DNA from 4 places in the Weizmannia sp. FSL W8-0401 genome. Region 4 is predicted to be linked to each of the others. Evidence: predicted binding sites of a transcription regulator. Region 4 holds the regulator's gene; each other region holds the start of a gene.

Region 1 (2,205 bases), 2.6 Mb from region 4:
CCGGCGTGCCACTTATTGCCCTCGGCCGTGAGCTTGTCATGGAACCGCATTGGGTGGAAAAAATCAAAGCCGGACAAAAGGATGCGATTCAAACCGCGTTACAAAAAGACGACCGCGAACGGCTCGTTATTCCGGAACCGCTGTGGAAGATGATCATCTCAATTCCGGGCTGGTTCCCGTTTGCAGAGTGACATCTGCCTGCTGCACGGCATTGCTCCGCCTGCCGAATCTGGCCTAAGGCTTTAGCAGCTTAGTTTGGCACACATTGCTGCGGGCTTTAGCAGCTTAGTTTGGCACACATTGCTGCGGGCTTTAGCAGCTTTTGCGCAACTTACGGCATGCCCGGATTGGTTCCCGCAAACACCGTTAACATGCAGGTTTCTGCCTGCTGCTGATTCAGAAAACCGACCCACTTTAAAAAATAGGTTCGGTTTTCTTGACTTTTTTCACTTACAATATTAAACTAAGTTACGAAAAGTAAGTTTTAAAAACAGGAGGAATTCATGATGGCAAAAACAAAATGGGCAGTTGACTATGCACACAGCACCATTGATTTTACAGTAAAACATATGATGATTTCAAAAGTAAAAGGGTCTTTTCAAAATTTTGAAGTCGAACTCGAAGCCGATCCCCAGGATTTAACGGATGCAAACATTTCTTTTATTATTGATGCCAGCAGCATTAGCACGAAAAATGATGACCGCGATAATCATCTTCGTTCTGCAGATTTCTTAGATGTCGAACAATATCCGAAAATTACATTTGTCTCCAAGTCGGTTACAAAGGCAGGAAACAATGAATATAACGTCACCGGTGATTTGACGATCCGTGGCGTGACAAAAGAAGAAACATTTAAAGTCACATTTGAAGGGATTTCGAAAAACCCGATGAGCGGTGCAGAAACCGCCGGCTTTAGTGCAGAAGGGACCGTAAAACGGAGCAACTACGGCCTTACTTGGAATGCAGCCCTTGAAACAGGCGGTGTCCTCGTTGGCGATGAAATCAAATTTACGGTGGAATTAGAAGCAAGCAAAGCAGAATAATTGCGGAAGCGCCAATTTAAATTGGCGCTTTTTTCTTTGGTCAGATCATGCTTCTTATGGCCAAAACATCCCGGATATTTTGGGGGTGCTTTTTTTCTAAATAAGAACTTGTCTCAATTTTTGTGATGTGCATCACAAATAAGCGGGTGCTGATGGTTTATGATGAAGACAGCAATGAAATGGAGGAGTGAATTCGATGGAACGTTTTACAACAAACCAGACTGTCGGGGAAATTGTAACTTTATTTCCAAAAGCGGCGGATCTGTTTAAAGCAAACCGTATCGATTTTTGTTGCGGCGGCAATGTGTCTGTGAAAGAAGCAGCGGAAAAGCGCAACCTGTCAGCAGATGAACTGGTTGATGCCATTTGCAATCTTTATGGCCAATATGCCGGAAAAGCCGTTGGGAAAACTTGGAATGAAGCGGGCTATACGGAAATTGCCAACCACATTCAGGCCACCCACCATGCGTTTTTGCGCGAGGAACTGCCAAACTTGAGCCCGTATGTGACAAAAGTGATGCGCGTCCACGGTGGCAACCACCCGCATCTCATCGAAGTGCATGAACTGTTTAACCAATTAAGAGCAGAACTGCTGGCGCATACTGAAAAAGAAGATGCTGAACAATTTCCGGCCATTCGTGCGTACGAAAGCCATCCATCTGCCGCTAACCTGAAAGCCGCGACAGCCGGTTTGGCCGATCTTGAAACGGAACATGCCGCTGTCGGAGAAATTTTGCACCAGCTCCGCGAAATTACAAATGACTATACATTGCCGGAAGGAGCATGCCGTACATTCCAGCTCGTGTACCAACGCCTTGAAAATTTTGAAAATGATACATTCCAGCACATTCACCTGGAAAATAATATTCTATTCAAGCGGTTGCTCGAAGAAGCCGTTTGACTTTTAAAAGGCTGCCTGAGAGGACAGCCTTTTAAAAAGGGGCGGTTTTGCATTTCATTTTTCTTTTCTAGCCTCGGGGAAGAACAACTCGTTGCGCATTCGTTCCCCTTTTGTCCTTCATTATCTTGATGAAGGACGTTTCACTGCTTACGGGCGTTTCTTTTGTCTTTCATACTTTCGATGAAGGACATTTCGTTGCACAGGTGCCCTTCTTTTGTCTTTCATACCCTCGATGAAAGACGTTTCACTGCTTACGGGCGT
Region 2 (2,205 bases), 2.3 Mb from region 4:
TGCAAGTTATTATTTAAACTATTTGAAATATATCGACCGCAGATCAAGCCTGATCGAACGCGAATTGCACGAATCGATGCGAAACGAGGAACTGTTCGAACTGCTGAGACTTGAAAAGACACTCGTGTATTTTACGACCTCATTAAAAGCCAATAAAATCGTCATGGAAAAAATGACACGGCAGCATTTCCTAAAAGTATATGAAGATGACATGGACTTACTGGATGACGTCATGATTGAAGTCAAACAGGCAATCGAAATGTGTGAAATCCACAGCAATATTTTAAGTGGTATGATGGATGCCTATGCTTCTGTCATTTCCAATAACGTGAACAGCGTGATGAAATTTTTGACGACGGTCACGATTATCCTTTCCCTGCCAACGGTGGTATCCAGCTTTTTCGGAATGAATCTTCACGGCCTGCCGTGGCAATCAAGCCCCCATGGTTTTTGGCTGGCGTTTTTGGTCTCTCTGGTTCTTTCCAGTGTCACAGCCCTCATTTTTTGGAAAAAAAGATATTTCTAACATACCCGGGAGATGGATTTGCATAAAATTCATCTCCTTTTCTGTTTTTTTCTTGTGAATGTGCAGGTTTCACAAACGAGAAGCGGTTTTTTTACGGCAATTTCTATACTGAATTCTGCATAAATATGCAAATATAAAATGGAAGCACTTACAATGTAAAAAGGCGGGAAAAACTTATTTTAATTGAATCACGGCTGGAAAGCAATATTTGAAAGAAAAAAGTTTATAAATGATTTATTCATTTGTCACCAATCTGACACAGCCATAGCATGTGAAATCGCATATAATAGAGCCATAAAGAAAAGAAATATTGAAAAACAGCAGAAAATCATGTGAAATTATTCACAAACTTTATTTTTTACCCTTTATGTGAAATTCTTCACAAAATCACCAGAATGGGGGCCACGATCATGGCAATTGATGAAAAAGTTGTTGGCAAATCCGCACAAATGACGGAAATGGTAAATTCCCTCGTCGTCAAAGGCCAAAAAGCACTGCGTGAATTTATGGAACTGGATCAGGCGCAAGTGGACAATATCGTAAAACAAATGGCGCTTGCAGGGTTGGAACAGCATATGGTGCTCGCCAAAATGGCCGTGGAAGAAACAGGGCGCGGCGTATATGAAGACAAAATGACAAAAAACTTGTTTGCAACAGAATACATCTATCACAACATTAAATATAACAAAACAGTCGGCATCATTGACGAAAACAATAATGAAGGGATTGTTAAATTTGCGGAACCGGTCGGCGTGATTGCCGGGGTCACTCCTGTAACGAACCCGACATCAACCACGATGTTTAAAGCATTAATTGCCATTAAAACACGCAACCCAATTATTTTCGCGTTCCATCCGTCCGCACAAAAATGCAGCAGTCATGCCGCAAAAGTGATGCTTGACGCTGCTGTGAAAGCCGGCGCCCCGGAAAACTGCATCCAATGGATCGAAAAACCGGCCATTGAAGCGACACAGCAATTGATGAAACATGCGGGTATTTCGCTGATTCTTGCCACGGGCGGTTCCGGCATGGTAAAGTCCGCCTATTCGAGCGGGAAACCTGCGCTTGGCGTCGGGCCGGGAAACGTCCCTTGCTATATTGAAAAATCTGCTGATATCAAACGCGCCGTCAATGACCTGATTTTGTCCAAAACGTTTGACAACGGCATGATCTGTGCGTCGGAACAGGCTGTCATTATCGACAAAGAAATTTATGACAATGTGAAAAACGAATTGATTGCAAATCACTGCTACTTCCTGAATGAAGCGGAAAAGAAAAAAGTTGAGAAAACCGTCATCAATGAAAAGACGCAATCCGTCAACAGCGCCATTGTCGGCAAACCGGCCTATGAAATTGCAAAAATGGCAGGCGTGGACGTCCCGGAAGATACCAAAATTTTAATTGCTGAACTTACAGGCGTCGGCCCGGACTATCCACTTTCCAGAGAAAAATTGAGCCCGGTTTTGGCCTGCTACAAAGCCAGCAGCACAAAACAAGGTTTCGAATTTGCAGAAGCCATGCTCGAATTCGGCGGACTCGGCCACTCGGCTGTGATCCATTCGACAAATGATGAAGTCATTGAACAATACGGCTTAAAAATGAAAGCCGGCCGGATCATTGTCAACTCCCCGTCTTCGCAAGGGGCAATCGGCGACATTTACAATGCCTACATGCCTTCT
Region 3 (2,205 bases), 580 kb from region 4:
TTGGAGAGCGGTGCTTTTGTCAGCAATTGTTCAGTCATTTTAAATTGGCCTCCTTTAAGCCTATTAATGAGCTGCCTTCAGAATTGGATGTTTGTTTGTTAAATAGTGAACATTTCTTATTACGCTTTCATTTTAGCACGGGCGATTTTAAAAAGATAGTGATAGCGTTCACATTTTAGGGCCGGAAAATGCAGTTGTCAAAGAATGTTCAAAACATTTGGCCGTATATATATAATAGAAAAATGCGATGAAAGCGTGTTATAACACAAATTGATCAGTTTTTCATATGATTATTTTTCTTGAGGAGAGTTTGTGATTTGGTAACATGCTCAATATTTCACAAAATCGACACAGCCAGATGAAAACGGTTGCGGTATATTTTTCGTGTAAGCTTGAATTTTTTGCTTACATTTATAAGCTGGATCATGGTATTCCCCCCTATATGACATCCATTTTTTTAACTTTAAGCGCTGATGCAATTAGAATGGCAACTTCTAAAACGAGTAAAATAAATATACTGTAATGAATATTTAAATCGTCTGTATATAAGCTATTCACTTTGCCTAAATTTTGTTTGAAACCCATTCCGTAATTACTAAGGGATAAATAATAAATATACTTTGGCAGCCCTTTTTCACTAATTGAAATGCAGGAAAAAACGATATAAATATTGACGATCAGAAACGCAATGCGGGAATTTAAAAACATTTTCAAAAGAGACTGGAGGCTGATGATAACATAGATCATCAAAAAATAACTGAATAGCAATATTCCCATTCCATTATTTACATTCACTTGCCCCCAAAAAACCCTGATCAAATTGATAAGGCACTGGCAGCCAATGAACACCAGTAATGATAGCTGTCAAAAGCCCCTTCCTGTGTAATCGCTTCATAAACGTTCAAAATATATACAAACACAAACAGGGAAAAAGGGGATATGATAGAAAGGCAGTTGTTTGTGATGTTTTTCACAATTTAACATTTTTCAGTTGGAGATGGTGTTTATGTACGAGGCCGTTGAATCTGTTGTTCAAATGGCGTTAAATAAGAAAAAATATCTGGAAGAATCCCTGCTTCGTTATGTGACAAAAGCAGTGTTGGCAAGTATGTTTATCGGTTTTGCCATTATTATTTGTTACCGTCTTGCCGAGCCATTTTTTGATGCGAAGTCTCCGGTTACTTCCTTTATGGCTTCCATATTTTTCGGTGCAGCGCTCGTGCTTATTATGTTTGGCGGCGGCGAGCTATTTACCGGCAATACGATGATGATGACGATGAGCACGGTAAAAAAAGCGACAACTTGGAAAGATGCGCTCACAAACTGGGTGGCAACGTATGCCGGAAATTTGATGGGGGCGGCGATTTTCGCGCTGTTTATCCATTACAGCGGACTCTATGCGGATTCGGATAACAGCCAGTTTTTAATGTCGGTTGTGGGCGGAAAAATCAGCCTGACAACAGCCCAAATGTTTTTCCGTTCGATCCTTTGTAACTGGCTTGTTTGTTTAGGGTTCTGGGTTCCGATAAACGTAAAGGGGGACGGGGCTAAAATCGCTTCGATGATGCTGCTCGTGTTTGGCTTCGTCATTTCAGGCTACGAACACAGCATTGCCAATATGGTGCTGTTCGCGCTCGCACTTGCTGCCCCGCACCCGGATACGATTACACTCGTTGGCATTTTGCACAACCTCGGCGTGGTAACGCTCGGAAATATGATTGGCGGCGGCGTCTTTGTCGGTGCCATGTACGCCTTCTTAACGTCAAAGAAAAAAGAAAAGGTGCCGGTTGCTGTTGTGGACACACACACCGTATCCCCTTTTTCTGCTGAAAAAATCAAGTAATATTAAAAAGAGCTGCCTTTTATTCAGGCAGCTCTTTTTAATATGGGATTAACCGCTCCGGCCCGTCAGCTTTGGATCAGCTGCAGGAATTGCTTGGTCCGTGCGTTTTTTGGATGATGGAACACTTCTTCCGGTTTGCCTTGCTCCAGGATGACGCCGCCATCCATAAATATCACCTTGTCCGCAACTTCGCGGGCAAACCGCATTTCGTGTGTCACAACGGCCATTGTCATGCCTTCTTCAGCAAGCTCCTTCATCACATTCAGCACGCCGCTTACCAGTTCCGGATCCAGTGCGGATGTCGGTTCGTCAAACAGCATCACTTCCGGCTCCATTGCAAGCGCTCTCGCAATCCCGGCGCG
Region 4 (2,205 bases):
TACGCATATTTTCTTGCCTTTTTCAACAGCCTCGGCGTAATGATGCCAAGCTGGGTCAGAAACAGGACCACGACCGGCATTTGGAACACAAAGCCAAACGGAAGCGTGATTTCCAGCAGAAACTGAATATATTCCCTGATCCCGATCACCGCACGAATGCCCATTTCATTTGACAAGCCCATCATAAACTTCACCATCAGCGGACAAAGCACGAAATAGGAAAAAGAAACGCCGGCTATAAAAAGCAGGATGGAAACAGGAATGTAACTTAATGTCAGTTTCTTTTCTTTCTCATACAGCCCCGGGCTTATAAACGCCCAAAGCTGGTACAAAATCACCGGCAGGGTCAACAGGCATGCGATCACAACCGAAACTTCCATAAAAACCTTAATGGGATCGGTTACCCTGAAGGCATTCATCGTGAACATGCCGGCATTTTCGGCGTGCTGCAAATAACGTATAACAGGCTTTGCGGTAAAAAAGCCAACAACCAGGGCGAACAGAAAGAAAATGAGAACGGTGATTAACCGCTTTCTCAATTCCTGGATATGTCCGGTAACCGGCATTTTTTTCGCATTCATCGCCGTTCTCCTTTAAGTGCCGGCGTGGAATCCGCCCTTTTCCCTTTGCACGCCAGAGCCAAACCCGGCCATTTCCATTTGCGCCTGCATTCCGTTTTCAAACGGGCCACCCCCTGTACCCATTATGATAACGGAAAAAAAGCTTTTTGGCTATGGCTTCGCAACCGGCTCTTTTGTTTCTTTCAAATTTTCTTCATCATTTGAATAATGTTTTAAAAAGTAGATCAGTGCCTGCAGTTCCACGGCCAGGTCAATATGATGGACACGGATATCCGGCGGCACGTTCAGCCGGGCAGGCGTAAAGTTTAAAACGCCTTTTACATTCGTACTGGCAAGCTCGTCTGTCACCGCCTGCGCACTGGAAGCGGGGACCGTTAGAATCACGACCGTTACATCTTCCGCGCAAAGCCGTTCTCTTAATTCGTCCATGCTGTAAACAGGCACATTGCCAACATGGCTCCCCACCTTCCCGGGGTCATTGTCAAATGCCATAACAATCCGCGCGCTGTTATTCTTCGAAAAATTGTAATTCAAAAGGGCTGTACCGAGGTTCCCCACGCCAATCAGCGCTACATTTGTGATCTCATCCTGGTTCAGCGTCTTGCCGAAGAAAGACAATAAATATTTTACATTATAACCATAACCTTTTTTCCCAAGTGCCCCGAAGTAGGAAAAATCCCTGCGTATCGTGGCGGAGTCGACTTTCACCGCTTCACTCAGTTCCGCCGATGATACCCTTTGCTTGCCGAGTGTATATAAATTTCTCAGGTACCGGTAATATAATGGAAGCCGTTTTGCGGTGGCTTGCGGTATTTTTACTGATTCATCCTTCATGTGAAATCCCCCAAGTTGAAAGCTTAAATTTTTCGTGCTGCTGGTTCCAATCGTGCGTCCATTCCGGAATGGCAGCGCTGCCATTCCTCATTATAATATTACTCCTATCTGAACAAAGAAAAAATATGTTTTAAAAAATGCCTGCATGTGTCTTTTTCTCTCTCCAACTATGTTAAATATATCACAAATGAGCATTTTTTTCATGGGTTTTTACGGATTTATGTGAAAAGTTTTTTGACAAATTTCGATCACGCCGGTTGAGTTGCAGTTCGCCTTCCTGTACACTTACAATGATATAGAGGTGAACATAACGATGATGTTGCTGCAAGTTCAACAAGTCACAAAATATTATGGCGCTGAACTTATTTTATCGGATATAAAATTAGAAATCCAAACAAAAGACCGGATCGCTTTGGTCGGGAGAAACGGGGCCGGAAAATCGACCCTGCTGAAAATCATTGCCGGCCAGCTTTCTTATGACGAAGGTTCCATCATTGTGCCGAATGGTGTCGAAATCGGTTATCTTGCCCAAAATGCCGGGCTCGAATCAGATTTGTCCATTTGGGACGAAATGATGTCGGTTTTTAAAGATTTGCTGGATATGGAAAAACAGCTCCGCGAATATGAACAAAAAATGGCCGACCCCGCGATTTATAACCGCCGGGCGGAGTATGAAAAAGTGCTGCACGCTTATGATACTTTGCAGACACGCTTTAAAGATGGAGGCGGATATCAGATCGAAGCGGATATCCGGTCCGTTCTGCATGGCTTCCGTTTTGACCAGTACGAC

Evidence for each region. Region 4 encodes Rex, which represses fermentation and respiration genes when NADH is low (regulators of the CRP and FNR family bind a similar motif). Its sites were predicted from a motif close to TTGTGAAATATTTCACAA; they were not measured.
Region 1: a site for Rex is predicted at 1,164-1,181, ahead of ric (iron-sulfur cluster repair di-iron protein). Genes of this name have one in related genera too.
Region 2: a site for Rex is predicted at 894-911, ahead of adhE (bifunctional acetaldehyde-CoA/alcohol dehydrogenase). Genes of this name have one in related genera too.
Region 3: a site for Rex is predicted at 959-976, ahead of NSU00_RS11855 (formate/nitrite transporter family protein). Genes of this name have one in related genera too.

What each region holds. Positions count from the first base shown of each region.
Region 1 is NZ_JBBPAG010000001.1:427,159-429,363, reverse strand. It holds gene NSU00_RS02075 (NADH-dependent flavin oxidoreductase) at 1-191, shown strand, start outside; gene NSU00_RS02070 (YceI family protein) at 507-1,043, shown strand; gene ric (iron-sulfur cluster repair di-iron protein) at 1,240-1,944, shown strand.
Region 2 is NZ_JBBPAG010000001.1:713,359-715,563, forward strand. It holds gene NSU00_RS03290 (magnesium transporter CorA family protein) at 1-526, shown strand, start outside; gene adhE (bifunctional acetaldehyde-CoA/alcohol dehydrogenase) at 937-2,205, shown strand, end outside.
Region 3 is NZ_JBBPAG010000001.1:2,404,518-2,406,722, reverse strand. It holds gene pflB (formate C-acetyltransferase) at 1-38, opposite strand, end outside; gene NSU00_RS16080 (DUF2705 family protein) at 439-849, opposite strand; gene NSU00_RS11855 (formate/nitrite transporter family protein) at 1,007-1,843, shown strand; gene NSU00_RS11850 (amino acid ABC transporter ATP-binding protein) at 1,909-2,205, opposite strand, start outside.
Region 4 is NZ_JBBPAG010000001.1:2,982,372-2,984,576, forward strand. It holds gene tatC (twin-arginine translocase subunit TatC) at 1-581, opposite strand, end outside; gene NSU00_RS14450 (redox-sensing transcriptional repressor Rex) at 732-1,415, opposite strand; gene NSU00_RS14455 (ABC-F family ATP-binding cassette domain-containing protein) at 1,729-2,205, shown strand, end outside.